DNA from 4 places in the Vibrio sp. 10N genome. Region 4 is predicted to be linked to each of the others. Evidence: predicted binding sites of a transcription regulator. Region 4 holds the regulator's gene; each other region holds the start of a gene.

Region 1 (7,572 bases), on a different contig from region 4:
ATTCGAAACTCAGTGATTGATCACCGTTTTTCCAACCAAACCTGTGAATTAGTTGCAATCTCGGCACTTTGTATTAAAGAAGCGACTATCTCAGTGAGTTTTGTATCATCGCACACCCCATCGATCGCGACGTCAGAAACGAGCGTGACTTGCTGATCTCGAGTTAGCATCGCAGCAGCAACCGGCTCTCCGTTTTGAAAACCGACATAAAGTTCGTGATTGGGTTCCACAATAATTTGAGTGAGAAACTCAACGATAAGCTGTTGATGCTCATCATTATCCCATCGCTTTGAATGCAGTAACGAGAACATAATGGTCAGGCGATGAAAATCGACCAGGTGCCACTCTGTCTGGCTCTCTACAACAACTGGGACGTCAAACGGTTCAAGATAGCAGCTCGAAATTGCTGCTAGGTAGAGATCTCGCCCTTTAAGGCTCTCTTTAGTTGGGTACCCACCTTCTACTTGATTAGCCAGCCACTGATTCTTTTGATTGTGGAGGCGCGTAGCTATGTCTTTCATATCAATCCTATTCGATTTTTCGGGTAACCTTAGTTATGGTATACAAAAGCCTAATTTAAAAAGGAATCCTTTATGCTTAAAAAGCTTTTGCTGGTCCCGCTTGTCACGTTGGCCTTATCTGGCTGTGGTGACAAAGAGGTGGGAGACGTGTCGCTCGGTATGTTCACATTAAAAGATATTAAACTCAACACTCTTGATGATCCGATCGTCACTGGTGTCACCTGCCATGTTGCCAGCATTGAGGCAGATTTAAGTCTCGCGGACCCAAGTGACAGTTCTATCTCGTGTCGCCAAACGGGAGAAATCACCTCAGATATGATCGCCCAAATAGACAAATCCAAGTCTGGTGAAGTTGTCTTCAAGAAATCAAAAAGTATTTTTTTCAAGAGTATGAAAGTACGTAGAATCTACGATGCCGATAACCAAACCTTGATGTATTTGTCCTACTCGACAAAGGAAACATCAGGTAGCTTCAAACACAGTCTATCGACAGTACCCCTATGGGGAACCAAGGCTTACCAAGACGCTCCTGTAACAGTAGACGAGTAGTCATTTTCCATTAAGCCAGCTCTTTATTAAGGCTGGCTTAATGTCACTAACGGCACGCCTGTTTGCTCTCACATTGAGCGCAGTGGGTAATGTGCGATTGCTTATCACAATAAACCAACGTCATGTTTTTGCCTTTCTTTTCACGTTTCACCGTCATCAACGCACCGTCTGCTTTTGCAATGAGCAAGCCAGAGTTACCATCCGTCAGTTGTGATACGCCAAGACTGATATTAATAGGAAACGCCTGCCCTTCAGAAGAGACAAATTGATAGTCTGCAATGGCAGCTCGCAGACGCTCTGCCACTTGATAAGCAGCAAGTAACGGCGTTAAGGGCAACAGCAAGGCAAATTCATCACCACCAAAACGAAAACAATAATCTTCCTCTCTTAGAGAAGACTCCATCAGCGTTGCTACTTTTCTTAACACGTAGTCGCCAACACTGTGGCCGTAGTTATCATTGATGCTTTTGAAATTATCGATATCAAGCATGACATACGACAATGGTTTGTTATGTCTAAGGTGGGAAGCGATTTCCCTTTTAAGCTGCAATTCTAAGAAGCGACGATTGTATACGCCGGTAAGTACATCTCGAATAGCTAGGTACTCATACTCGTCTCTCTTCGCAATCGTCTCCGATATATCGATCGCCAAACCGAAGATACCAGAAACATTGCCTTCATCATCATAGATAGGCGTTTTTAGAGTTTGATAGTGATGAACTTCACCATGGATATCCATGCTTTTCTCGACTTGAGACAGTGACTCCCCTTCCAGCACTTTTCGATCATGTTGAATAAGGTCATGGCTGTGTTGCAGATCAAAGAACTGAGTATCATCATCGCCAATAATCTCTTCTGCTGGTTTACCAAATAATCGACAAACGGCTTCATTGACATAGGTATAACGAGCATGCTGATCTTTAACAAAAAAGTAGCAATCTAAACGACTTAACACCGCTCTAATTTCATCGACACTGAGATTTTTCATGTCCATTACTCGCGCCCCCTACCGTATCTTCACATTGAACAGTATTGCATATTGTCACATTTTCCGTACGGCAATCGGTTCAGTTTGTGAACTCTGCCCTAGGTAGAAAGCGAACCAAAACCGAAACAACTCACAAATTCAATGCAATTTCATGAAACACAAGTAAACATCTTGTGATATCATGCCGCCAAATTTTGATCCGCTAGCGTTTATTATGAAATTTCCTGGACAACGTAAGTCAAAACATTATTTCCCAACCAGCAAGAAAGACCTCTCGGTCAGTCAAGCGCAGTCAGCGCCAAAACTGTACCGCCCAACGATCGTTGGTGTCGGTCAGACCATCGTTGATATCGAGGCTCGTGTCGATGATGACTTCTTAGCTAAATACGAACTGAGTAAAGGACACTCGCTAGTATTAGAAGAGAGCAAAGCGGACGCTCTTTACGCTGAACTGGTTGAGAAAGAACTGATCACTCACCAATTCCCTGGTGATACCATCGGCAACACGCTCCACAACTACTCTGTACTTGCTGACAGCAAATCTGTGTTACTTGGCGTCATGTCGAAAAACATCCAAGTAGGTTCTTACGGCTATCGTTACCTTTGCCGTACATCTTCAAGAATGAACCTTAACCACCTGCAAACCGTAGATGGCCCAATTGGACGTTGTTACACCCTCATTACTGATGACGGCGAACGTACTTTTGCCATCAACGAAGGTGAAATGAACCAACTGCGTCCAGAAAGTATTCCTGAATCCGTATTTAATAAAGCGTCTGCGCTCGTGGTTTCTTCTTATTTGATGCGCGGTAAGCCAGAAGATCCAATGCCACAAGCGGTTGCTAGAGCAGTTGAGATCGCAAAACAAAAATCGGTTCCTGTGGTTCTCACTCTTGGTACCAAGTGGGTGATCGAAGGGAATGAAAAGTTCTGGCAAGATTACATCCAAGAGAACGTCACCATTTTGGCGATGAACGAAGAGGAAGGCCAGGCTCTCACCGGCTTTGCCGACCCATTACAAGCGGCGGACAAAGCACTAGATTGGGTTGATTTAGTACTGTGCACCGCAGGTCCGGATGGTCTTTACATGGCTGGATACTGTGACAACGTCACCCTTCGTGAAACGACCCATGACTTACTGTCGTCAGAACACTTTACCGAATTCAACCAGTTCGAATTCAGCCGTGCTATGCGCAAACAAGACTGTACTGACCCACAAAAAGTCTACTCGCACATCGGCCCTTATCTAGGTGGCCCGCTAGAGATCAAAAACACGAATGGAGCTGGTGATGGCGCACTTTCCGCGTTACTTCATGATATGACGGCTAACTCGTTCCATAACAAAAATGTGCCTGACTCCGACAAGCATGTGGCGCCATGTTTGACGTACTCGTCGCTCTCTCAGATTTGTAAATATGCAAACCGTGTTAGCTATGAAGTGTTAACACAACACTCACCTAGACTGACGCGTGCCCTTCCAGAAAGGGAAGACAGCCTAGAAGAAGCATACTGGGATCGTTAAAAAGGGGCTTCGGCCCTTTTTTTGTTTCTAAATCATTCAACTGTTGAGGTACTGGTCAATATTAGTACAACACACCAAATATTTAGCTTTACAAAGCATTTTTAACCAGTATTATCCTGACGCAAACGTTTTCCTCAACAATTTTGTGGATTTTAAGGACCGTTAATGCTATCCGATATCGATATCTGTCGTACGACGTCACTCTCCGCTATTTCTGACATTGCTAAGCAAGCAGGCTTGCTCGAGCATGAGTATCATCCGCAAGGTTATCACAAAGCCAAAGTCACATTAGATGCAGTTTCTCGCCTCAAAAATAACCGTGACGGTAAACTCATCGTTGTCACCGCTATTACTCCAACCCCGCTGGGTGAAGGCAAAACCGTCACAACTATCGGTCTTTCGCAAGGACTCAAAAAGCTAAACCAATCTGTCATGGCTTGTATCCGCCAGCCATCTATGGGACCAATTTTTGGTGTGAAAGGCGGTGCGGCAGGCGGCGGCTACTCCCAAGTTGCCCCAATGGAAGAGCTTAACCTACACCTAACTGGGGATATCCACGCCGTAACTGCAGCGCATAACCTTGCAGCAGCAGCGATCGATGCTCGTATTTACCACGAACAGCGTCAAGGGTTTGAAGCATTTGAGGCTCGTACTGGTCTCAAAGCACTTAAGATTGATAGCAAAAACGTTGTATGGAAGCGTGTCGTTGACCATAACGATCGCGCACTGCGTATGGTCACTGTCGGTCAAAACGAAGTGAACAAAACCATCAATGGTTATGAGCGTCAAGACGGGTTCGACATCTCTGCCGCCTCTGAGCTGATGGCGATCTTAGCTCTGTCTAAGGATTTAAAAGACCTACGAGCTCGTATTGGAAAAATCGTTGTCGCCTATTCTATTGACGGTACCCCGATAACTACCGAAGATCTGCAAGTGGCGGGCGCAATGGCTGTCAGCATGAAAGAGGCCATTGAACCAACACTGATGCAAACACTTGAAGGTGTACCTACCCTTATTCATGCGGGTCCATTTGCTAATATCGCTCATGGTAACTCGTCTATCATTGCCGATAGCATAGCGACAAAACTTAGTGACTTTACTGTTACAGAGGGCGGTTTTGGCTCCGATATGGGGTTTGAGAAAGCGTGTAACATTAAAGCATCCGCTACCGACAAAAAGCCGGATTGTGCAGTCATTGTGGCGACACTTCGCGGCCTGAAAGCCAACTCTGGTTTATACGACCTGAAACCTGGCACGCCTATTCCAGACTCTATCTACGGCGAAGACAGCGCCGCTTTGAAAGCTGGATTTGAAAACCTCAAATGGCATATCAACAACGTGGCAAAATACGGTGTACCTGCTGTCGTCGCGATCAATCGCTTCCCGCAAGACAGCGAGCAAGAGCTCGCATTGTTGCAGCAATGGGTAGAAGCGTTAGATAGCCAATGCCAAGTCGCCATCAGTGAAGGCTTTGCTAAAGGCGGGGAAGGCACTGTCGCACTGGCAGAGAAAGTCATTGAAGCGTGCCAAACCGATGCTAGTTTCAAACCGCTTTATACTGCCGAGCAATCTATTGAAGAAAAACTGATGACAGTTTGTGAAGTGGGTTACGGCGCCGCTCGAGTCACGCTATCTTACCAAGCTCAACAGCAACTTGAGATATATAAGAAACACGGGTTTGATCATCTTGCCGTGTGTCTAGCGAAAACGCCACTGTCTATTACGACGGACGGCTGTATCAAAGGTGCTCCAACCGGCTTTGATGTTGTGATTCGCGAACTTCGCTTATGTGCAGGTGCCGGTTTTGTCTACGCATTGTGTGGCAATGTGATGACCATGCCTGGCTTGCCAGACAAACCAGCATTTATGAGCTTAGATCTGGATGACGATGGGAATATTGTTGGCTTGAGCTAGTCTACACCCCTACCGAGTTGTGTAGAATCAGAGAAAAATATAAAGCGACGGTTAGCCCGTCGCTTTTTTATTGGCTTTCAATTATTGAGCGACGATCAAAGTCAGTTCTACGCGGCGATTACACGCTTTCCCGAATTGGGTAGTGTTGGTGCACTCTGGTACATATTCCCCATAGCCGCGAGTAAAAATCATCTTCTGCGGTACATTATTACCAACCAATGCACGTTTCACAGATTCTGCTCGCTTATCCGCCAGCGAGTCGTTCAGTTTGACCGTGCCAGTATTATCAGTATGTCCGCCTATGACCACATCGACGCCGTTTTGATTCGACAGGAAATTAGCAAGTTGCTCAAGCCACATTGCCGAGCCATCAGTAACATTTGCAGATCCCGTGTTAAAGTGAATTTTTTGCTTCAAGCGGATCATCACATAATCGCCTGGGATCAGTTCATAATCCAAACCATGATTGACCAAATAGGTCTCCAACTCATCCCAAGACTGGCTTCTAAACTGGCCATTCGGACCACCAACCTTCGCTGTAGACATCATTGGAGCCTCAGCCCAATCGGCATGCATTACATCACTATCACCACGCGGTGCGGTCTCTAGCATAGCCGGAAACATTTTGTTTTTGGTATCGGACATCGAACTACACCCTGACAGAATAATCGCTGCGGCCAAGCATACGATTTTTTTCAGTTTCAACATCACCCACTCCTCAATCACGAACCTAATCTCTTATCGACCAAAATGGGTAAAGCTTTACAATAAATCTTTCGTCTTTTCCCCTCTTGTATGGTTCACTCATTCAACGTTACACTCTTTGGGTTTATATTATTCAGAAGCATTATCATGTTAAAAACACTTTCTAAGTCATTCTCTGTACTTGCGCTCGTCATGGCTGTGACCGCATGTAGCGAGTCCTCTACACCGGTAGAGGGCAAACAATACCGTACACTCGACACGAATCTTGCCACTTATCGCCTACCCCAAGTGACCGAAATCTTTTCGCTTGGCTGTGGTCACTGTCGTAACCTAGAACCTATGTTGCCCGCGCTAGAAGAACAAACGGGTGAAAAGCTCGGCAAACTGCATGTCATGTTTAACGACAGTGCTAAGATTGCCGCTATGATTTTCTATACAGCAGTTATGCAATCAGAAAATGGTCATGTACCCGCAGACATGAAAGACAGCCTTTTCGCACTGGTTCAAGATCATGAGCTTGATGGCCAAGCAAAGAAAGCCGAACTTGACCGAATTTTCCACTCTCGTAATATGGTTAGTCCTTACGAGCTGGATAAAGCGCAACAAGAACAGCTGTTTCATTACCTAGAAGTCGCTGAGTCTGTTTCTGTAGAGGCGCAGATTAATGCCGTGCCAACGTTTATCGTCAATGGCAAGTATGAAGTCATGGTCTCTGGTCACCAGGGCATTGATGAGATTGCCGAAACCATTAACTACCTAAAAGCCAAATAAAAGGAAAGATTGTGTCTAAAATTCTTATCCCTGTTATCGTACTGCTTCTTGCAGCATTCATGATTTATCGCACTTGGAACAACAGCAAAGCGGGTGAAGAGAACTTCCAACAAGGTCAGGCTTTCTTACTAGAAAACGCTAAGAAAGAAGGTGTGATCAGCACTGAAAGCGGCCTTCAATATGAAATTCTTCATAAAGGTGATAATACTGAAACCCCTACGGCTAAGAGCAAGGTTAAAGTGCACTACCACGGTACGCTTATCGACGGCACTGTCTTTGATAGCTCAGTTGATCGCGGTACACCAATCAGCTTTGGTCTTAACCAAGTAATCAAAGGTTGGCAGGAAGGCTTGCAGTATATGTCGGAAGGCGACAAGTTCCGTCTATATATTCCAAGTACTCTTGGTTACGGTAAAGGCGGTAGCGGCCCAATCCCACCTTCAGCAGTATTGATTTTTGATGTTGAGTTAATTGAAATTCAATAACCTGAAACATTAAGCTTCAAAAAAACGCCCCATTCACTATGGGGCGTTTTTTATGTTTATACCGGGTAAAATTCAAAATCACTTTCAGTGACTAAATAACAGTCCATGCCTGCTGCA
Region 2 (7,572 bases), 1.5 Mb from region 4:
AACAGGGGCACCTTGGTAGCCACGGCCAAGGAAGTTTGATGGGCCAAGGCATATCCCTTTACCACCGACAATGTCCATCGCGTCAATAACACTGCGTTGACCACGGTGAGTACAGTGGTATTTAACAATTGCAGAGATAACCGACGGTTTCTCACCTAAGTCGATACCTGTTACGGTGAGACGGCTCGCTGCATCCATAACATATGCGTTACCACCTAGTCGTGCTAATGGCTCTTCGATGCCTTCCATGTGACCGATAGGTTGTTTAAATTGGCGACGAATGCGAGCGTAGGCACCGGTAGCGAGAGCGGCGGTTTTAATGCCGCCCGTTGAGCTTGACGGTAGGGTGATACCACGACCAACAGACAAACATTCTACCAACATACGCCAGCCTTGCCCGGCCATTTTCTGGCCACCAATAATGAAATCGATCGGTACAAACAGTTCGTTAGCGCGCGTTGGACCGTTCTGGAATGGTACATTCAATGGGAAGTGACGGTTACCGATTTCCACTCCTTTTAGGTGTGTTGGGATCAGCGCACAGGTGATGCCCAGATCTTCTTTGTCGCCCAATAGGCCATCAGGGTCTCTTAGTTTGAACGCAAGACCCAGCACGGTTGCAACGGGCGCAAGCGTGATATAACGCTTATTCCACGTCAGCTTCATGCCTAGAACTTCTTTGCCTTCAAATTGACCCTTACATACCACACCAAAATCAGGAATAGAGCCTGCATCGGAGCCTGCTTCTGGGCTAGTAAGAGCAAAACAAGGGATTTCTTTACCGGTAGCGAGTCTTGGCAAGTAGTAGTCTTTTTGCTCTTCCGTACCGTAGTGTTGCAAAAGCTCGCCTGGGCCTAATGAGTTTGGCACGCCGACAGTCGAGGATACCACGCTGGAAACACCACATAGCTTTTGCAGTACACAAGATTGAGCATAAGCAGAGAACTCAAGTCCGCCGTACTGTTTTTTGATGATCATGGCGAAAAACTTGTTGTCTTTCAGGTACTGCCAGATCTCCGGTGGTAAGTCTGCTAGTTCGTGCGTAATTTGGTAGTCATTGATCATTGCGCACACTTCGTTAACTGGGCCGTCTAAGAAAGCCTGCTCTTCGTCAGTGAGCTTAGATGGTGTGATGTTTTGTAGCTTTTGCCAATCGGGTTTGCCTTTAAACAGTTCTGCTTCCCACCATACGGTACCGGCATCAAGTGCTTCTTTCTCGGTTTGTGACATGGCTGGGAGGACTTTTTTAAATACCGCGAGCGCTTTGGCTGAGACGAGTGATTGTCGAATCGCCGGAACGCACAATACGGCAAGGGTGGCGACGTAGAACGCCCATGTGATGGCACCAAACACACCAAGCAGTGTGCCGAGCACCATGGCAGAGGTGATAAATAAAAGGGATTTTGCCAGTGACGCTCGTTGATAAAAGCTAATACCAATAGCGCCGAATAAGGCGACGAGAGAGAGCAAGATGTCCATGATGGTTCCTTTATCTGGGTACTTATTGTTGTTTTGGTCAGTATGTCGCGGCAGTGACTCTTAGTGTTACGTGTAAGGTAAGAGGTCGTACCAGTAAATAATTGTAATTAAAATATTGCACAGATGTAAAATCTGTCAAGTAATTGCTCTAGTTGATTGCAAAATAAGCGGCTTAGGCAGCACTTTGCTCAGTCACTGTCAATTTGCAGTGGATTAATGATGAAATTGGTGCCGCAGTCGTGCGCCATCTATCGACAGAGTTGACGGTTTATAGGTAAACTCAGAATTAACAGCCATCGCTTACTTATGGCGAGAAAACAAAGAGAACAACGCTATGTACCAAGACTTGATTAGAAATGAGCTAACAGAAGCTGCTGAAGTACTGAATAAATTCTTAAGTGACGATCACAACATTGCTCAGATTGAAGCTGCAGCAAAGATGATCGCAGACTCGTTTAAGCAAGAGGGTAAAGTACTGTCTTGTGGCAATGGTGGTTCTCATTGTGATGCGATGCACTTTGCTGAAGAGCTCACTGGCCGTTATCGTGAAAATCGTCCAGGTTATGCAGGGATTGCCATCTCTGACCCAAGTCACCTTTCTTGTGTGAGTAACGACTTTGGTTACGACTTTGTCTTTTCTCGTTACGTAGAAGCTGTAGGCCGTCGTGGTGATGTGTTATTTGGTCTGTCGACGTCGGGCAATTCGGGCAATATCCTTAAGGCGATTGATGCTGCGAAGGCTAAGGGTATGAAAACCATCGCATTGACAGGCAAAGACGGCGGCAAAATGGCGGGGTTAGCGGATATTGAAATTCGTGTGCCACACTTTGGTTACGCAGACCGCATTCAAGAAATACATATTAAGATCATCCACATCATCATCCAGTTGGTTGAAAAAGAGATGGAGTAGCATTGAGCTACTGCGATGATAAACAGGAACAGAAAGAGTAGGGAACTCAATGTGTGAATTGCTTGGCATGAGCGCCAATGTGCCAACAGATATTTGTTTTAGTTTTACTGGCCTTATTCAGCGTGGTGGTAACACAGGGCCACATAAAGACGGCTGGGGGATCACCTTTTATGAAGGGAAAGGTTTTCGTACCTTTAAAGATCCGCAGCCGAGTTGTGACTCCAAGATAGCGGAGCTGGTCCAAAGCTACCCTATCAAGAGTAGGGCAGTCGTTAGCCATATTCGACAAGCCAATCGTGGCCAAGTGAATTTGGAAAATACGCACCCGTTCACTCGTGAGCTATGGGGGCGCTACTGGACCTTTGCTCACAATGGCCAGCTCAGTGACTACCAAACGCTCGATACCGGGCACTTTCGACCTGTCGGTGAGACAGACAGTGAGCTGTCATTTTGCTGGTTGCTGAAACAATTGGAACAGCGTTTTCCTGAGCCGCCACAGGACATGGAGGCGATGTTTGCCTATGTTGCAGAATGCTGTGATGAGTTAAGAGAGCTGGGCGTCTATAACATGCTGCTCAGTGATGGTGAATATGTGATGACGTATTGCACCAACCATCTTTACTGGATTACGCGTAAAGCGCCATTTGGCAAAGCGAGCTTGTTGGATGAAGATGTCACCATCAACTTCCAAGAGGAAACGACACCCAACGATGTAGTTTCAGTCGTCGCCACACAGCCGTTAACGGGTAACGAAACATGGCATCGAATGAAGCCGGGTGAGTATAACCTATTTCATTTTGGTGAGCTGGTTGCCAGTAATGTGGATGAGCTAGCAGATGTTGCGTTTGCTGAGGCGAAGCCAAAAAGCCAGGCCCCTACCGAGCCACTGTGATCGCAGTGAAAGGATGTTAAGACAGAAAAAAGCGAGTGACAGGCATCACTCGCTTTTTTTGATTTTTTCATGACGGAAAGCCAGATGGTTTCGCTACTTGTCAGCGTAACCTTGTGGTCCCAGAGCAATGCCATCTAAAAGGGCTTTGCTGCCATCCATAACCAAGCGCTCTTCAACAAACCATTTAACGACCAATGGATAGATCTTATGCTCTTGGCTCTGAACTCGTTGTTCGAGTGTCTCGACAGTGTCGTCATCGAATATAGGGACTTTTGCTTGCAGAACAATCGGGCCACCATCCAGTTTTTCAGTAACGAAATGGATGCTTGTGCCGTGGTGCTCATCGCAGTTCTCGATGGCGCGTTGGTGCGTATTCAATCCAGGGTACTTAGGCAATAGCGATGGGTGAATGTTAATCATTCGTCCCATGTAGTGGCGAACAAATTCACCACTAAGAATGCGCATATAGCCCGCTAGCACCAATAGGTCTGGTTTGTGAACGTCAATTCGGCGCATCAACTCGGCATCAAATGCTTCACGTGTTTCGCTTAGCTTTGGATCGAGAAACTCCGCCTCGGCGCCAGCATTACGAGCACGTTCCAATGCAAATGCAGATTCTTTGTTAGAGAAAACAGCACGCACTTTCGCATTTGTGATAGTCGACTCGCAGGCATCAATAATCGCCTGCAAGTTAGTACCATTCCCTGAAACTAAAACAACGATATTCTTCATGAAATTAATTGATCTCTACTTGCTCTTCACCAGCTTCTGCAGTCGCGATCTCACCAATTACCCATGCGTTCTCGCCTTCAGCGTTAAGAAGCTCAACGGCTGCATCTGCTTGACCTTTAGGCAGAGCAACGATTAGACCTACACCACAGTTGAAAGTACGGTACATTTCAAATGTATCAACGTTGCCTTTCTCTTGTAGCCAGTTGAAGATAGCAGGCCATTCCCAGCTGTTACCGTCGATAACGGCTTTTGTGCCTTCTGGCAATACGCGTGGGATGTTTTCCCAGAAGCCGCCGCCAGTGATATGAGAGATAGCGTGGATATCGTGTTCAGCGATCATTTTCAGAGCTGATTTGATATAAATTTTAGTTGGTTCAAGTAGGTGTTCACCGATAGTGCGTTCACCTAGTTTTTCGTTCTTATCTGCACCAGACACTTCTAGGATCTTACGGATAAGAGAGTAGCCGTTTGAATGTGGACCGCTTGAGCCTACGGCAATAAGTGCGTCACCAGCGGCTACTTTTGAACCGTCAATCACGTCATCTTTTTCAACTACACCAACGCAGAAACCAGCCACATCGTAGTCTTCACCTTCGTACATGCCTGGCATTTCAGCTGTTTCACCACCAATCAATGAACAGCCTGCTTGGATACAGCCTTCAGCAATACCAGATACCACGTCTGCTGCAGTATCAACATCAAGTTTGCCTGTCGCATAGTAGTCAAGGAAGAATAGTGGCTCAGCACCTTGAACGATAAGGTCGTTCACACACATCGCAACAAGGTCGATACCGATGGTGTCGTGCTTGTTCATGTCTAGGGCTAGGCGTAGCTTAGTACCAACACCGTCTGTACCAGATACCAATACTGGGTGTTTGTATTTTGTTGGCAACTCACATAAAGCACCAAATCCACCGATGCCTCCCATTACTTCAGGGCGACGAGTGCGCTTAACCGCGCCTTTAATACGGTCAACTAATGCGTTACCAGCATCAATATCTACACCAGCGTCTTTATAGCTTAGGGAAGTGTTGTTTCCGCTCACGGGACAGTCCTCGAAAAATAAATGGATGTGAAAGCGGCGCTATTCTAACAGGGGTTTATCCAAAAAGGAAAACGTTTGCGTAAGAAAATACAAACTATTTTCTCGAAGCATCAATCCATTGATTTACAGCCTGTTGTGACATTTTATTGCGTATAAATACCATTTTAACCGTGTTGCTAACTGAAATAGTCAAAGAAACCATGTATAATTTGCAGGTTTTGTGAAATTTTGCCGGAGTTGGACATGAAAGTTGTTGAAGTTAAACACCCCCTAGTAAAACATAAATTGGGGTTGATGCGTGAAGGGGACATCAGCACGAAGCGTTTCCGCGAACTAGCGACCGAAGTGGGTAGCTTGCTAACGTATGAAGCGACTGCAGACTTTGAAACTGAGAAAGTGACGATCGAAGGTTGGAACGGTCCAGTTGAAGTTGACCAAATCAAAGGTAAGAAAGTGACAGTAGTGCCAATCCTGCGTGCAGGTCTTGGTATGATGGACGGTGTTCTTGAGCACATGCCTAGTGCGCGTATCAGTGTCGTTGGTATCTATCGTGACGAAGAAACGCTTGAGCCAGTGCCATACTTTAACAAGCTTGCGTCAAACATTGATGAGCGTATTGCACTAGTGGTTGACCCAATGCTAGCTACAGGCGGCTCAATGATCGCGACTATCGATCTTCTTAAAGAGAAAGGCTGTAAGCACATCAAAGTGTTGGTATTGGTTTCTGCACCAGAAGGCATTGAAGCACTAGAAAAAGCGCACCCTGATGTAGAGCTTTACACAGCAGCAATCGATGAGTGCCTAAACGACAAAGGCTACATCGTACCTGGTCTAGGTGATGCAGGTGACAAGATCTTCGGTACTCTATAAGACCCGATGCTTAAATAGCAAAAAGGCTGACCACTGGTCAGCCTTCAGACTGCTGACAAAGGTCTAGCTTTCAAGCTAGACCTTTGATCTAATAGGAGTATCGAAATATGGATACTCCGATATGCTTCAAAAACCTTCTCCTCAGCAATACGAACTCGAAATGGTAACCATGGAACAGCTCGTTCCACAGAATCATCTCGTTCGTAAAATTGATAATGCCATCGACTTCGAGTTCATCAGAGACGAAGTGGCACATCTATACTGCAAAGATAATGGCCGCCCACCCGTAGACCCTGTGCGTTTATTCAAAATCATTCTGCTTGGCTACCTATTCGGCATCAAAAGTGAGCGCCAACTGGTCAAAGAAATTGAAGTGAACGTCGCTTATCGTTGGTTCTTACGAATGTCACTGACCGAAAAAGTTATCCATGCTTCGACGTTAAGCCAGAACCGAATTCGACGCTTCAATGGTACTGACGTCTTTGAGCGCATCTTCAACAACATAGTGCTTCAAGCGATGGAGAAAGGCTTAGTCGCAGGACAGGAGCTCTTCACTGACAGTACACACCTTAAAGCCAATGCTAACAAGAACAAGCACATGAATCGTCTGCGTCCAGTTAGTGCAGGCGCTTATCTTGATATGCTGAATGAAGATGTGGCTGCAGACCGAGAATCTGAAGGTAAAAATCCATTCAAAGAGACGCCACCAAAGACAGACGTCAAAAACACTAAAGTCAGCACCACCGACCCTGAAAGTGGCTTTATGACACGAGACAATAAGCCTCAAGGCTTCTTCTATCTTGACCACCGAACCGTGGATGGTAAGCACGGTATCATCGTAGACACATACGCAACACCGGGGAATGTGAATGACTCACAGCCCTATATCCGTCGTCTCGATCACACACTAGAGCAGTTCAACCTCAATCCTATCGCAGTTGGTATCGATGCAGGTTACTTCACTGCGCCTGTTGCTGAATCACTCGAGCGCCGCAGTATATTAGGTGTGTTCGGGTATCGCCGCCCATCAAGAACTAAGAACAAATTTAAGAAGAAAGACTTCAAATACCAAAAAGAGACCGATACCTATCGCTGTCCAGAAGGGCAAGAACTTATCTATAAAACCACAACACGCGCAGGCTATCGCTCATACGCTTCAGACCCGAAACAATGTGCGTTTTGCCCCGTTCGGGACGACTGTACTAAGAGTGAAAATATGCAGAAGGTCATAACGCGTCACCTTTATAGTGAGACGGTGGAGCGAGCCAATCAAATGCGACTCTCTAGCTACGGAAAGAAGACGTATCGGAGGCGAAGTGAAACAGTAGAACGAAGCTTCGCCGATGCAAAACAACACCATGGCCACCGTTACGCGCGCTACCGCGGTCTCGCAAAAGTGCAAATGCAATGTTGGTTAGCCGCTGCCGCTCAAAACATCAAGAAGATAGCGTTGGTGGTGAGCTATCTGCGAAAAATGGGCCTAAATAAGGCAGAAATAAGTCAAATACTAGCCTCTGTATGCCGATTTAAGCCTTACTCACTTCAGAACGCTATCTAACAAAAAATATCGCGATCGCGGCCTACGGCCGCTCCGAAAAAAGAACCCCGCTTGAAAAAGCGGGGTTCGTCAGCAATCTGAAGGCT
Region 3 (7,572 bases), 910 kb from region 4:
GCGACGGCTGCGCAGCCTTCCTTAGTTCAAAGTGTGATTTCATTGGTGGCGTTAGCGTGTGGTGCTTGGATTTTGGTGGAGTGTGGTTTCCTTAAAGGAACCGATGGTCAAAACCAATATGGTGATGAGCCCCAATAATCCATCGATGAAAATAGCGAAAAGGGAAGCAAGTGCTTCCCTTTTCTGTTTCTATCCGTCGTAAGACAAGAATCGTCTGGTACCCTTATCGCCAATTTTTCCCACGTTCAAAAGGGACGATATCTGCGCTTGGTTGGCTGGTATGCGTGTCTCCTTGCAGCGCATCGGCAAATTTGACGATTTGTTTGTGTAGCTCTTCTCTTAAAAGCACATTGGCATGTATCGGGTTTTTGGCGCGTTCTAGTACCCGCTCGATGTGTGATTGCTGGGCATGCAGTCTTGGTTGCATGTCACTGGAACAGCTGGCAATGAATTGTTCACACAGCTGGTGTCGTAGCTGGCTTAACTGCTCTGGGTTGTCTTTGGCCATTGCTGCCAGCTCTTCGAATGAAGGGAGTGAGATCGACTCTGCCATGTCTGCATTCCTCTGCTAACTAACGGTACTGCCTAACCCGAACCTGAGTTGGTGTGTATAGTTAGCCTAGGAGCTAATGACAGAAGACAAAATAAAAAGCTTTCAATGTCTCAGTAGTGAGACAGCTTACTCGCCTTTTGGTTGGAAGGTGTAGACGCAGCGTCTTTCACCTTGGACGATATGTTCATCGCGCTTAACCGCAACATCTTCACCAACAAGTGATTGAAACACATTGAGTTCTGACTGGCATAACGCTTCACATCGAGTGGCGGCGATACAGATGGGACAGTGATTCTCAATCAATCGGTAGCCATCACCGGCTTCCTCACACTCTGCCATGTAGCCATCTTTTTCTCTTAGCTCAGCTAACTTGGTGACCTTGCTGTGCAAATCCGTCAGCGTTTCAAAGTGTTGGCGATAGGTCGCAAGTGTGTTTTGTTCGCGTTCTTTAGCCACTTTGTCCAATCCTTCGGAGCCGAATACGGTTTCAATGGCATCGATAAACTGAATGGTGAGATCGCTGTGACGATCGGAGAAACGAGCATGCCCTTTGGCAGTGAGTGACCAATGCCTGTTTGGACGGCCGACTTTGACTTTGACATCCTCAAACTTTAAGAAGCCTTCTTCTTCAAGGCTTTGTAGGTGTTGTCTCGCGCCCATGGTGGTAATGCCTAAACGTTCCGCAATACGTTTGGCAGTGACAGCGCCTTCGCGTTTTATGATGTCTATGATGTGGTCGGTGGCTTTCATCAGTGAATCCGTTCGTTTGTTCAGCCTGAGGTAAAGATAGTCGGGGTATTATGGCGGATAAGGTTAATAAAGCAAATGATTTACAATCTTGAGATTGGCATTCCAGCAGTATCGACTTGCATAGATATAAAAAAAGCGCTGATAACCATCAGCGCCTTTGACGAAGCTTTATTAACTTATAGGATGATGTCGCGGATTTCTGGATCTTTACGCTCTAAATAGTGCGTAGACTTGATGCGACGAATCGTGCGGCAGCGTCCACGAATCAGCAAGGTCTCAGTCGTTGCAATATTACCTTGACGAGTGATGCCTTCAAGAAGGTCACCTTTGGTAATGCCGGTCGCTGAGAATACGACATTGTCGCTACGAGCCATGTCTTCCATGCGTAATACGACGTTTGCTTCAACGCCCATTTCAGCGCAGCGTGCTAGCTCATCTTGGCCAGCAGTGCGGTTTTCTTCGGTATCACCTTTAACAACGTGGCGTGGCAGCAGTCGGCCATTCATGTCGCCATCCAGTGCGCGGATAACCGCAGCAGAGACCACCCCTTCTGGAGCGCCGCCAATGCAGTACATCACATCTACTTCGCTATCTGGCATACACGTTAGGATAGAAGCGGCCACATCACCATCTGGCACCGCGAAAACGCGAACACCCATTGCTTGCATCTCGGCAATAACGGTGTCGTGACGTGGCTTAGCAAGCGTTGTCACTACCAGCGTATCTAGAGTTTTACCCAGTGCCGCAGCGATGTTTTTTAGGTTTTCAGTCAGTGGTTTATTAAGGTCAATCACGCCTTTCGCGCCAGGTCCCACCACGAGCTTTTCCATGTACATGTCTGGCGCTTTCAAGAAGCTGCCTTTTTCACCAGCGGCAAGCACAGCAAGGGCATTGGATTGACCCATCGCCGTCATGCGAGTCCCTTCGATAGGATCAACTGCGATGTCGACGGCATCACCGCCAATACCTACTTGCTCACCGATGTACAGCATAGGTGCGTCATCGATTTCACCCTCACCAATAACGATTTCACCTTCGATGTCGGTCTTGTTCAGTAGGCTGCGCATGACCTCCACCGCTGCACCATCGGCAGCATTTTTGTCGCCTCGGCCTAGCCACTTATAGCCTGCTAGGGCGGCACCTTCGGTAACTCGTGAAAAAGCCATTGCTAAATCGCGCTTCATACTGACTCCAATCTAATGAAAATTGACAAATGATTTACGGCGCGAATTCTAGCATATCAGAAGGGAAACGTTTGCCTTTTTCTCGGTTCGGGCGCGATCTTGTCGCTAAAATCTTGAATGATTGAGTATAGTGAGAAACAAAACTCTGCTCTGTTGTGCTTGGTAGGTAAAGCTTGGGTGAGTTTGCGGCGGTTTTTTGACCGAATAGTGAAAAATCTGCAATATAGAGCGTGTCTATCTTCTCTAGGCTGAGTAGAATGAGGCATTATAGGGTATATAGAATGAAGTATTTTCATTTCACAGGATTAAACAAGGGTAGGCCGAGATGTCTTTTGAAGTACTGGAACAACTAGAAGCAAAAATTCAAACTGCAGTGGACACAATCGCTCTTCTTCAGATGGAAGTTGAGGAATTGAAAGAAGAGAAAGCACAACTTGCATCGCAAGCTGAAGAACTACGCAGCAGCCGTGAAGAACTTGAGCAAAAGTCTGAGCAGATGCAACGTGAGCACAGCCAATGGCAAGAGCGCATTCGCAACCTACTAGGTAAAATGGACGAAGTAGAGTAATTGTCTACTTAGCCAATATGAATAACCGAAAAGCACTCAAATTGAGTGCTTTTTTTGTGTCCGTTGGTCTAACCAGTGCATCTCACAATCTATTAACTTTTCGTGTACTAGTTCAAGACGTATACTAAGTCTAACTAGGGAAAGGAAAAGTTAGAATGAAAACACGTGACAAAATCGTCTACGCCGCCCTCGACTTGTTCAATTCAGATGGCGAGCGCAACGTGACAACCAACCATATTGCGGCGCACATTGAGATCAGCCCAGGCAATCTCTACTATCATTTCCGAAACAAACAAGAGATCGTTCGTGAGATTTTTGCCCTCTACTCGCAAGAGCTTATTGAGCGCTTCACTCCGGTACAAGGTCAGCAAGAGAGCTTAGCGTTACTAAAGCATTACCTAGACTCCATTTTTACGCTGATGTGGAAGTACCGTTTCTTCTACGCTAATTTGCCGGAAATTCTCCAGCGCGATCCCAAATTGCACGAAGAGTACATTGAAGTACAAGAACGCCTGCAAGGTAATCTGATTAATATCTTACGTGCTTTTGTTGAGTTGGACTTACTGACGCTTAATGAGAAAGAGCTGAAGTCTTTAGTGACCACACTGCACATGATGGCGGTCGGTTGGCTAAGCTATCAGTCGGCGATGTCACCACGTACAAAGATTACGGAAGAAGTGATTCAACAAGGCATGCTACAGATGATTCATGTGGTGAAACCATTGGCAACCTCTAGAGGTAAAGAGCAGTTGACGCTTCTTGAAGACGGTGTACGCATGATGGGCTCGACCACGAGCTAAACTCGCTAACGGCATGATATATAGCAAATTCGTATTGTTACAAACCCTACTTTATTAGTAGGGTTTGTGGTTTCAGGGACGATAAAAGGATGAGTGTGACTGTGCATTATGACGTATTTAACGGCGATGCCGATGGCATATTAGCCCTACTGCAATTGCGTTTAGCGCAGCCCAAAACCGCGATACTCATCTCCGGTATCAAGCGTGATATCGCCTTACTTCAGCGTGTGCCCGTTGATCAAGCAAGCTCAGTGACAGTGCTGGATATCTCCATGGATAAGAACCAAGCCGCGCTTAATGAGCTTTTGGATCATCATGTTGCTGTTACCTATATCGATCACCATAAAGCCTCCGCGATTCCTGATAGCCCTCATCTTGATGCCCATATCGACCTCGATGCCAACACCTGTACCGCCTTAATTGTTGACCAGCAGTTGCAAGGGAAGTTTAGGCTTTGGGCAATCGCGGCCGCCTATGGTGACAATATGCTCGCGAGCGCCGAGAGCTTGGCTTCTGACCTAGGACTTAGCCGTGAGCAGCGCGAGGCACTTAAAGAGCTGGGCACCTTAGTCAATTATAACGGCTATGGTGAGAGCTTAGATGACCTGCATTTTGACCCGGTTGACCTGTATCAGAAGCTTTTGGCCTACCATGATCCTTTTGATTGTTTAAGTGATCCGAGCTCACCTTATTACTTGCTGAAAGCGGCATTTGAACAAGATGAGAAAGCGTTGAGTGCGGCGCAAACTCGTCATGAATCCGCGCGACTTAAAGTGGTATTACTTCCAGATAGTGCTGCTGCGAGGCGAATGTCGGGAACTTGGATCAATCGGCTTGCCAATGAATCCCCGAATCAAGCGCATGTTTCTTTGGTGCCTAGAACGGATGCGAGTGGTGAAGCTTGTTATACCGTCTCGGTTAGAGCACCACTGAATAATAAGCAAGGGGCAGGGGAGATCTGCAGTCAATTTGCGACCGGTGGCGGGCGTGAAGCGGCGGGTGGAATTAATGGTCTGCCAGAGAGCGAGATCGCCAGACTTATTGAAGTCACGGAAGCACGCTACTCATGATGATGAGTAGCGGCATTATGCTATAAGCGTTTTAACCAGCTCTTCGGGTTTTGTACTTTACTGTTGCGGCGGATTTCGAAGTAGAGCGACGAGGTGTCTTGGCCGCCAGTATCTCCGGCCAGGGCGATGGTTTCCCCAGCCGCGACTTTATCGCCTTCTTTTTTCAGTAGAGTTTGGTTGTAGCCGTATAGGGTCATGTCACCTTTACCATGGTCAAGCAACACGACTAGCCCGTAGCCACGCAGGTAATCGGCAAACACCACAGTACCAGAATAAACGGATTTCACCGATGTGCCATAGTTGGCCGCAATGACCATTCCCTTCCAATTAACCTGTCCCGTTTGCTTGGTGCCGAAGTTGTGCAGCACTTTGCCTTTAACCGGCCACGGCAAACGTCCTTTCTGACGACCAAGGCCATCCATCGGAACTTGATTGCGCTTCGCTGCTTTGGCGATTTCAGATTTAAGGCGAGTTTCATTGCGCTGTAGTTCGGCGAGATAGTTCTTATCGCTGGAAATACTGCGGCGGATCTTCGCAACGGTACTTTGTCGACTGCTGCGATTTTTCGCCAGCGCATCGCGCTTCGCTTTCTGCTGCTCAAGTAACTGGGCGATCTGATTGCGCTCAAGCTCAAGGGCTCGCTCGCTTTCGGCCAGTTTTAGTTCAGTGTCCGCGAGCTCTTTTAGGGTTTGTGCCCGTGCTTTCGCTAAATGCTGATAGTACTGACTAATGCGATCTTGGTCTGGGTCGGTGCTCAGCACGCCAGAGGCGGAATTGTTCTGCTTGGTGACGTAATAGGTCTGTACCAATTGAGCAAGAACGTCTTGTTGCTGCTTTTTCTGCTTGGTGAGTGCTTCGACTTGCTTATGGAAGCCATCGAGGTTTTTGTTGGCTTGAGCGAGCGCTTGTGTCGTGGCTTTTATCTCTTTCTCGACATTAGAAATGCCAATCTCTTGCTCACGCAGCGACTTTTGCAGGTTATCGAGTTCTTTTTGCTGCGCAGAGAGCGACTTTTGCTGTCGGCTTATTTCACTTTTAACGCCAGTGAGTTCGTTTTGGTTGGCAAAACTATGCGCACTTGGCAGCGCCAGCCCTAAACATATCACCAGTGCCGACAAACGGGGCAATACTGATGTACGAGAGGTAAAAAGCCTAAATTTGTTTGGTTTCATCCTAATTCCACTAAACGCAGCGACAGAGTTTGCTCAATATCCTGGGACATAGTAACCATAACTGATTGATAGTTCACTACGACAGACCAAAATGTGTGTCTTCAAAGCGATGTTGCCATTATATCCATACATGGCACCTTTCACGCAAAAAAAGCGCAAAATAAAAAGCGGCAAACAAAAACGCCGATGCAAAAGCATCGGCGTTTGAATCATCTCAGTAATAGTGATTACTTAACAAGAACCTCACCAGACATTTCTGCTGGGATTTCCATGTCAGTCATGGCAAGCATAGTTGGTGCAAGGTCAGACAGTTTACCGCCTTCTTTGAACTCAACCGTTTTGTCACCAACGTAGATTAGAGGTACTGGTAGGTTAGTGTGAGCAGTATGCGTACCGCCAGTCACTGGGTCTACCATCATCTCTGCGTTACCGTGGTCAGCTGTGATCAGCATTTGACCGCCAACTTCTTTGATAGCGTCTACTACTTGGCCAACGCTTGCATCAAGAGCTTCGATAGCTTGCTCAGCGGCTTCGTAAACACCTGTGTGACCAACCATGTCTGCGTTTGGATAGTTACAGATGATAGTGTCGTATTTACCAGACTTGATAGCCGCAACCATCTTCTCTGTTAGCTCTTCTGAGCTCATTTCTGGTTGTAGGTCGTAAGTCGCAACTTTTGGAGAAGCAACGAGCTGACGCTCTTCACCGTCAAATTCGTTCTCAACACCACCGTTGAAGAAGAAAGTCACGTGTGCGTATTTCTCTGTTTCAGAGATACGTAGCTGAGTTTTACCTTCTTTAGATAGCCACTCACCGTATGTGTTCTCTAGAGACGCTGGTGGGAAAGCGATAGAAAGCGGGATGTCAGCTGCGTATTGCGTTAGCATGACGAAGTCGATCGCTGGGAATACTGCGCGCTCGAAGCCATCAAACTCAGGCACGAAAGTACGAGTGATTTGACGTGCACGGTCAGCACGGTAGTTCATGAAGATAACTGCATCGCCATCTTGGATCGCTGCGTCTTCTTGACCTTCTGCTTTGATAGCCGTTGCTTTAACGAACTCGTCGTTCTCTTCACGAGCGTAAGCGGCTTCAAGGCCTGCTACTGCATTGTCGTAAGTGAACTCTGCTTTGCCTTGAGTCAGTAGGTCGTAAGCAACTTGTACGCGATCCCAGTTGTTATCACGATCCATTGCGTAGTAACGACCGATTAGAGACGCTACGCGGCCTTTGCCAAGCTCAGCAAATAGCTCGTCGAAACGCTTTAGTGAACCTTCAGCGCTACGGGGCGGTGTATCACGGCCGTCTAGGAAGCAGTGTAGGTAGATTTTCTCAGCGCCACGCTCTGCTGCCATTTTCACAGCTGCGTAGATGTGGTCTTCGTGAGAGTGAACACCACCTGGAGACATAAGACCCATTAGGTGAACCGCTTTACCTGCAGCAACTGCTTTGTCGATAGCAGCAACAAGCGCTTC
Region 4 (7,572 bases):
TTTGTAAACGTATGGTTTGTAACCCAGTTTCTTAAAGGTAGATATGGTCTTGCGGTCTGTTCTGATATGTAATTTGTTGTTCACTGCTAATGCAAACATCGTATCATCTACGAAGATGCCAAATCCGCCGAACATGGAGCGAGACTTTACTCTTCCAAGCTGAGCGAATAACTGCATTGAATCTTTTAGTATAGGATTATCCATGCTTATTCTTTTCTCGGTGTTATTGATTGTGTCACCAAAATCAGGTCCGAGAGTATAGCAAACGGGTGTCAGAGCTCTGTTAAGCCACTGCTATAACTGAGTCTTACCCCTTGCCATCGGCAACCCCGCTACCTATCAATTAAAAAATTGGTTTAGGCCGGAGGCTTTGCGTCCCACCCTTTCAGATGGTTTGCCCTGTGCGTGACACATATAGCATATAGGAAAACTATGTAAGTTATTGATTACTGTTTTTTCAAAATGTGACACTGGTTCAAATAATGGTTGACTATTTGTGCCTAGAGGTGAATAAAAAATTGACAGTGGGCAGGGAAAACTTTGAATAGAGATCAAAAAAAAGTGCCGAAATCGGCACTTTTGTCAGCATTAGGTAAGAGGTTTGACAGAGTCACGTTCTACAATTTCTGGGTGCATTTCGAAAATGCGTTTTTCGTGACCTTTATCTTTGATTCGTTCTAGTAGAATCTCAAAGGCATTTTTACCGACGCGTCGCTTCGGTTGGTGAACCGTTGTGAGCGGAGGTGAAAAGTATTCAGCCAGTTCGATATTGTCATAACCAATAACAGAAATGTCGTCAGGGACACGAACGCCAAGCTGCTGAAGGCGACTCATTAGTCCGAATGCCATTGTGTCATTAAAGCAAAATACTGCAGTGGGCCTTTCTTCCATTGCTGCAATTCGGTTCGCGGCGATTACAGCGGTATCACATTCAAAGTTACCTTCTAAAATGCGATCTTCTTTCATTTCGATACCGGCTTCCACCAGTGCACGCTTGTAACCAATGATGCGCTCTTGGCAGACAGCTTTCTCTAAGTGGCCACTTAGGCAAGCAATATCGGTATGACCTTTTTCAATCAAGAACTTAGTTGCTAGATAGCCACCTTCTTCCGAGTTATCGATGATCTTATCTGCTTGCGAGCTCTCTGGGCCCCAATCCATGATTACCTTAGGAATATCAGCATGGCGGTCAAGCATTTCAAGGAGCTCTTCGGTTAAGTCTGAGCACATCACCAAAATGCCATCAACACGCTTTTCGGCAAGCATGCGGATGTAGTCACGTTGCTTCTCGTAAACACCGCCTGTGTTACACAAAATGAGAGTATAGCCTTGGCGATAGCAGTAACTTTCCACACCATCGATGACTTCTGAGAAAAATAAGTTGGTCGACTGCGTAACCAGCATGCCAATGGTCTTGGTCGAGTTGCATTTCAAGCTACGAGCAACCGCACTTGGGGCGTAATTGAGCTCATTAACCGCCGCCATCACTTTTTCTTGTGTTGCTTCTGCAACAAAGCGAGTCTTATTAATTACATGGGATACTGTGGTCGTTGAAACGCCAGCAAGTCGGGCGACATCTTTAATGGTTGCCATAGTGATATCCTATTAGTCGCGGCTTATAGGTTTAACGTTGAATTAACGTTTGTGCCGCTTTCATTTTAGTGGTTCCAGCACTTTTGTGAAAATACGAATTTAAAGGCGGGAACCGGCAAGTGTATGCAAGCCAAGGCAAAGTTTGAGCGTATGGCTCAAAGTCGGCACCGGAAAGGGGCGTCTAATTGTAATGCCGTTGGGTGATTGCATTTAAACGGCGAATTGTAGTCGCAGCTTAGTGAGCTGGCAATCATTTATCCTAGAAATTTATAACTAAGGCGCAAAATTGACTCATAGAGAGCGGAAAACCCTTTTGCGCCACATGTTAGCTAGTCGTTTTCATCCAAAAGATAGGTAAGGTCGAGCTGACAGAAAGCGTGCAATAAACTTGCCGCAGCTGCGTAAAAACCAAATTCATCAAACTGTTGGCATTTTTGAACGAACTGAGGCAACCAGCTCATTAAATAGGTATTAATGAAGTCTGCTTGCTCGGTCATCGCGGTGTTCATGTGCGCTTCATTTTCCAGCTCGTTGGAGCGGATTATGAGATTGCCCAAAAAGTCGAGCTCAATTGCGAGATGGTCAGCGGGTTCATTCAGATCTTGATTAACGGCAACACCGTGCTTTGTCAGAAGGTCTGTCATGTCCTGTGCTGGTTGGTCATTAAGCAAGCCGGACTTACCAATATACATAGAGGCATAAGGCAGTGCGCCATGTTTATCGGACTTCAAAAAGAGATCGCAGAAGTCTGCTGAGAGCTCTAGCTGGGCATCTTCACGAACTTGTAAGCGATTTAGTGCATCGGTGAAAGTTTTTATCGGCTCAGAGAGGGATGGGTTTTCACCTAGGCCTGTTAGAAACGAACGTATCTCTGGGCTGTGATATTTGTTTAGCTCATCTTCGGTCAGCTCTGAAGCAAATAGGCTGGACAGCCACCAATAGATTTCCGCACGTTGTTCATTAAATGCTTTGATTTCTTGCATTTGTATCGTCTCCAAAAATGATACCTTCTATTCTAGCCAATAAAGATGAACAGCAATAACGGATAATATGAATAAATAAGTTAATTTATTAAAAAATATGATAAAAATTAATTTACGCGCCCAAATTGTACTTGGGTATTTGTTGCATATGGCGTTCGATGGTTTTGGTTGTCTTGAATCAAAAAAAAAGTAGGTTTGTGCTTATTGACGGCGGTGTAGACTAGAATTGTGAATGGTTATGAATAGAATGCCCCAGTCATTACAGATTGAGATAGTACCGATATGAAATATCACGTTTTGGTTGTAGAAGATGACGTAGTCACTCGCAGTAAGCTCGCTGGCTATTTCGAAAATGAAGGGTATTTGGTTAGTGAAGCCCAAGATGGCAATGAAATGCGTCAAGTTTTGCAAGAGTCGAGTATTGACCTAGTTATGCTTGATATTAACCTGCCAAAAGAAGACGGCCTAATGCTGACGAGAGAGCTGCGTAGTCAGTCTGATATTGGCATTATTCTCGTCACTGGTCGCACCGATAGTATTGACCGTATCGTTGGGCTTGAGATGGGCGCGGATGATTATGTAACTAAGCCTTTTGAGCTGCGTGAGCTGTTGGTTAGAGTTAAGAATTTACTATGGCGCATCTCATTGGCGCGCAAACAGCCGGTGCTAGAGCAGTCGGTTGAGAGTGAACACGTTATTCACTTTGGAGAATGGACGTTTGATAAACAACGACGTTCACTAACAAACAGTGGCGATCCGGTGAAACTGACTAAGGCGGAGTACGAGCTTCTCGTGGCGCTTTCCACCTACCCAAACCAAGTGCTCAGTCGTGAACGTATTTTGAATATGATCAGCCATCGCGTTGATGCGCCAAACGATCGAACGATTGATGTATTGATCCGTCGTATGAGAGCCAAAATGGAAGTGGATCCTAAGAATCCGCAAATTTTCATTACCGTCCATGGTGAAGGTTACATGTTCGCTGGCGACTAAGATTAATAGACAGTTAAAATCCTGTATTAGCTCCAGTTACCAAAAAGGTAACTGGAGCTGTTTTATGGGAGCAGGTTTACTTTCTTTAGTAACGAATTGCGGCGTTACCGATTAATTTTGTTAGGTGACTCGCGTAGCGTTTTCTTCCCTTTTAGGACTTCCAAGCTGCCCCTGTAGTTGAACTAATTTGAAATTGGCTGTTTCGATAATGGCAGGCTGATTGACAGCTGGCTTGTGTTATCGAGCTCAATTCAACCTCATTAAAACTTGGTTCAATAAAAGGAAGTTCTATGACCAATGTGATTTCTCTACCCAAGTCCCTGAACGGGGCACGGCGCGCTGCGCTACCCACTGCTATATTTTTGGCAGCAAGCTCTTTTTATACGGCACCCGCCATGGCAGTTCAGTGCAGCACTTTGTCGGTTTGGGACCCGGCTACGACTTACAATGGCGGCAACCAAGTTCAATGGCAGTCTGTTGCTTACAACGCAAATTGGTGGAATGTGAATGTTGATCCTCAGCAACACTCCGCGCCTTATCAAGAATGGTCGAAAGTAGGTGATTGTACCGACGGTGGTGCCAATGTCGCGCCGTCCGTTTCCATCACTTCCCCTGCTAACTACGCGCAGCTCGCTGTGGGAAATGTGGTCACCTTTTCGGCGACGGCAGGTGATGCCGATGGCACAGTTAACCAGGTGGTCTTTGCGTTAGACGGTGTGTCGATTGCAACGTTAACCAGTGCACCTTATACCACCGAGTGGCTAACCGAGCTGGGTAACTATCAGTTAACCGTGACCGCTACAGACGATGACGGGGCCGCGACAACCGTTTCTCAGCTGTTTAGTGTTGTTGATGTGACTAATCAGCCACCTAGTGTGACACTGCAAAGTTCGAGCTCTCAAATCAGTGTTGGAGAGTCGGTCACTTTGACGGCTTCGCCTCTGGATAGCGATGGCACCATTGCACAGGTTGATTTTGTGGTCAGCGGCGCTGTGGTTGACTCGTTGACCACGCCGCCATGGCAGTCGAACTGGAGTGCGGCTTCTGCTGGTGACTATGTTATCGAAGCTGTTGTGACGGATGACGCCGGAGCGAGTTCGCAATCGCCGGCGATAACGGTTACAGCAACAGCCGTGGCAGGTGGTAAATGTTCCGACGCTGCTGTGTATGTTGCAGGTAACAGTTATCAAACTGGACAGAATGTCACCAACAATGGCAGCTTGTATCAATGTTCGGTGGCTGGATGGTGTTCATCAGACTCGGCATGGGCGTATGAGCCTGGAGCTGGTCTTTACTGGCAAGATGCGTGGAACAGCCTTGGAGCTTGTGCAACCGCTCCAGAAATTACGCTGGTCTCGCCAAGTGAAGGTCAAACGGTATTGCTAGGTGCAGATGTAAACATTCAAGCTAGCATAAATGATGCTGATGGTACTGTTGTCAGTGCCGAAGCGAGCGTAAATGGCGCTTCATTGGGTCTAATTTCCACTGCGCCTTATCAGTGGATGTGGAATGCCATCGGCTCTGGAGAAACAACCGTTACGGTTGCGGCGACAGATAATGAGGGTAATACCAGTCAAGTTAAGCGTACTTTGTCGATAACTGACCAGCCTTTGGTTGCCGAGATCACGTCACCGACTTCAGGCGATGTTGTCGCGGTAGGCAAAGCGGTCACGGTGAATGCTGATGTCAGCGCGCTACAAAGTGATGTCACCAGTGCTGAGCTCTTCGTCAATGGCTTGTTAGTTGCGACGGATAACGCGGCCCCTTATCAATTTAGCTGGACACCAGCAGCGATAGGCTCTTATCAGCTCAGTGTGACTGGTAAAGATGCACAGGGTAACTCAGTATCTTCAACTAGCGCGACGGTATCAGCTAAATCAGTGGTGCAGCCTAGGCACAAACTGATCGGTTACTGGCATAACTTCGTTAATGGTGCGGGTTGTCCAATTCCACTTAATCAAATGTCGAAAGATTGGGACATCATTGATATCGCGTTTGCTGACAACGATCGCAACAGTACCGGCAGAGTCCATTTCAACCTCTACAATGGCGATATTCGCTCGAGTTGTGCGCCTATCGATCCTGTTCAGTTCAAGCAAGACATTAAGGCGCTGCAAGCGGAAGGGAAGATTTTTGTTTTGTCCCTTGGCGGTGCTGAGGGGACCATCACGCTCAATACGGACGCCGACGAAGCTGCTTTTGTAGAGAGTCTGACGGCCATCATTAAAGAGTGGGGATTTGATGGATTAGACGTCGACTACGAAAGCGGTTCGAATCTCGTCCATGGTAGCGAAATCCAAGCTCGCTTACCGCGTGCGCTAAAAGCGATTGAAGCCAACATTGGTGGCGACATGTATTTGACAATGGCTCCGGAGCACCCTTACGTTCAAGGCGGTATGGTGGCTTATTCTGGGATCTGGGGGGCCTATATTCCCCTTATCAATGAAGTGCGCGACACGCTCGATTTGTTGCATGTTCAGCTTTATAACAACGGTGGGCTTGCCAACCCTTATACCACAGGAGCCGCGCCTGAAGGGTCGGTGGATATGATGGTGGCGGCATCCCGAATGCTCACTGAAGGTTTTGAGCTTGCAGATGGTAGCCAGTTCTTGCCACTTCGAGATGACCAAGTTGCTATTGGGTTGCCATCAGGCCCAAGCAGTGCAAACTCAGGGCAAGCACCCATTGCCAATATTGAAGCTGCGTTAGATTGTATGATTTCAATCACTCGCTGTGACACTGTGGTACCGGCGAAGACTTCACCGAACTTTGGAGGTGTGATGACCTGGTCGATCAACTGGGATCAGCATGATGGTTTCAATTTCTCCGTGCCGGTGAAAGCAAAGCTTGATCAGTTGAACGCACGATAACTTCACTGAGCAATAAAACGAAAAAGAGCCTCATATGTGAGGCTCTTTTTTGTTGCGATTGACTCTATTGAGAGCTGGGGCCATTACTGGATTGCTCAGGATCTTCATTTGGCGCCAGTTGCTGCTCTAACTCTTGTTGGTCAAGTTGAGTGGGTTTTGATTGCTCTGGCTCAAACTCCGATACTGAAAATGACAGATCTTGCATGCTTTCGTTCGCGACCCAATCGCGTAAACGTTGCCATAGTGAGCCCAGTGTTTCGTACCAGTAGCGCTCGGTTTGTTCAAGATAACGAGCTTGTGGCGTATAGCGATGCCAAGCTTGTTCAACATTTTCATGTGCTAAAAAGTTTGTTGGTGCCGGGTAAGGCTTGAGCCCGGCAGCCTCAAACTCATACATTGCTCGCTGCATATGACTGGCCGATGTCACCAAAACCAGCTTTTTGCTTTGCACAAACGCCGATGCTTGTCTTGCTTCTTCCCAAGTATCTTTTGCAGCTTCAAGCAAAATAATATCGGGTTTGGCTACTCCAAGCGCGAGCGCTACTTTTGCCATGACTCTAGCGTGACTGACATCAGTGCCACCTGCATAGCCAGATAAAATCAGTTTACTTCCTGGATACATGCGCATGACGCGAATGCCTTCGGTTAAGCGCATCAAAGAAGTACGAGATAACTCTGACGTTGGAGGAATATCGTCATCGACCACGTGGCCGCCGCCAAGTACCATAACATAGTCAATAGATTCATTAATCGGTAAAAAGGCGCTGTACTGACGCTCAAGCGGCATCAATAAACGACTAGAGAGCGGCTGGAATGCAATAAGAAATGTCCCACACAGCGATACGAGAACCAACAAGCTGCCAAACTTACGTCTTGCGGTAAACATGATAAGAAGCAATCCCAAAAAGCCAAGGATTAGCATAGCGGGTAAAGGCATTAGTAATGCAGACACCAGCTTTTTCAGCTCAAACATAGAATAATAGTCCGAAAAAACACCACTTAACGCTAAAAAAGGGAGTTGCCCCTTTATTCCTGTCACTTATATGACAGAATAGCTGTACGACTGGTTATCTTAACTCAATAAACCGTGATGCAAGACCGTAATTTCGACGATATCGCCCACAAATTTGCAA

What was found. The regulator PurR, encoded in region 4, represses purine synthesis genes. The targets are predictions, from matches to a motif close to TNANGNAAACGTTTNCNTNA.
Region 1: the regulator PurR is predicted to act here: its motif matches at 2,125-2,144, upstream of AAA946_RS19775 (inosine/guanosine kinase).
Region 2: the regulator PurR is predicted to act here: its motif matches at 5,122-5,141, upstream of purM (phosphoribosylformylglycinamidine cyclo-ligase).
Region 3: the regulator PurR is predicted to act here: its motif matches at 2,547-2,566, upstream of glpX (class II fructose-bisphosphatase).

The regions. Positions count from the first base shown of each region.
Region 1 covers NZ_BTPM01000002.1:802,387-809,958, forward strand. Annotated here, with positions in the region: gene AAA946_RS19760 (hypothetical protein) at 21-521, opposite strand; gene AAA946_RS19765 (CreA family protein) at 594-1,070, shown strand; gene AAA946_RS19770 (sensor domain-containing diguanylate cyclase) at 1,117-2,064, opposite strand; gene AAA946_RS19775 (inosine/guanosine kinase) at 2,273-3,580, shown strand; gene AAA946_RS19780 (formate--tetrahydrofolate ligase) at 3,746-5,494, shown strand; gene AAA946_RS19785 (OmpA family protein) at 5,576-6,202, opposite strand; gene AAA946_RS19790 (thiol:disulfide interchange protein DsbA/DsbL) at 6,347-6,970, shown strand; gene AAA946_RS19795 (FKBP-type peptidyl-prolyl cis-trans isomerase) at 6,982-7,455, shown strand; gene AAA946_RS19800 (beta-phosphoglucomutase family hydrolase) at 7,512-7,572, opposite strand, start outside.
Region 2 covers NZ_BTPM01000001.1:2,658,458-2,666,029, reverse strand. Annotated here, with positions in the region: gene fadE (acyl-CoA dehydrogenase FadE) at 1-1,479, opposite strand, end outside; gene lpcA (D-sedoheptulose 7-phosphate isomerase) at 1,814-2,389, shown strand; gene AAA946_RS12445 (class II glutamine amidotransferase) at 2,439-3,281, shown strand; gene purN (phosphoribosylglycinamide formyltransferase) at 3,375-4,013, opposite strand; gene purM (phosphoribosylformylglycinamidine cyclo-ligase) at 4,018-5,058, opposite strand; gene upp (uracil phosphoribosyltransferase) at 5,302-5,928, shown strand; gene AAA946_RS12425 (IS1182 family transposase) at 6,050-7,486, shown strand.
Region 3 covers NZ_BTPM01000001.1:264,625-272,196, forward strand. Annotated here, with positions in the region: gene AAA946_RS01255 (DUF805 domain-containing protein) at 1-138, shown strand, start outside; gene AAA946_RS01260 (DUF3135 domain-containing protein) at 224-553, opposite strand; gene AAA946_RS01265 (helix-turn-helix transcriptional regulator) at 680-1,303, opposite strand; gene glpX (class II fructose-bisphosphatase) at 1,480-2,487, opposite strand; gene zapB (cell division protein ZapB) at 2,813-3,055, shown strand; gene AAA946_RS01280 (TetR/AcrR family transcriptional regulator) at 3,211-3,855, shown strand; gene AAA946_RS01285 (DHH family phosphoesterase) at 3,957-4,925, shown strand; gene AAA946_RS01290 (murein hydrolase activator EnvC family protein) at 4,946-6,097, opposite strand; gene gpmM (2,3-bisphosphoglycerate-independent phosphoglycerate mutase) at 6,325-7,572, opposite strand, start outside.
Region 4 covers NZ_BTPM01000001.1:1,178,276-1,185,847, forward strand. Annotated here, with positions in the region: gene AAA946_RS05620 (TfoX/Sxy family DNA transformation protein) at 1-204, opposite strand, end outside; cyclic di-GMP riboswitch class I at 320-409, opposite strand; gene purR (HTH-type transcriptional repressor PurR) at 589-1,593, opposite strand; gene torD (molecular chaperone TorD) at 1,923-2,576, opposite strand; gene torR (two-component system response regulator TorR) at 2,859-3,569, shown strand; gene AAA946_RS05640 (Ig-like domain-containing protein) at 3,965-6,439, shown strand; gene elyC (envelope biogenesis factor ElyC) at 6,504-7,412, opposite strand; gene cmoM (tRNA uridine 5-oxyacetic acid(34) methyltransferase CmoM) at 7,527-7,572, shown strand, end outside.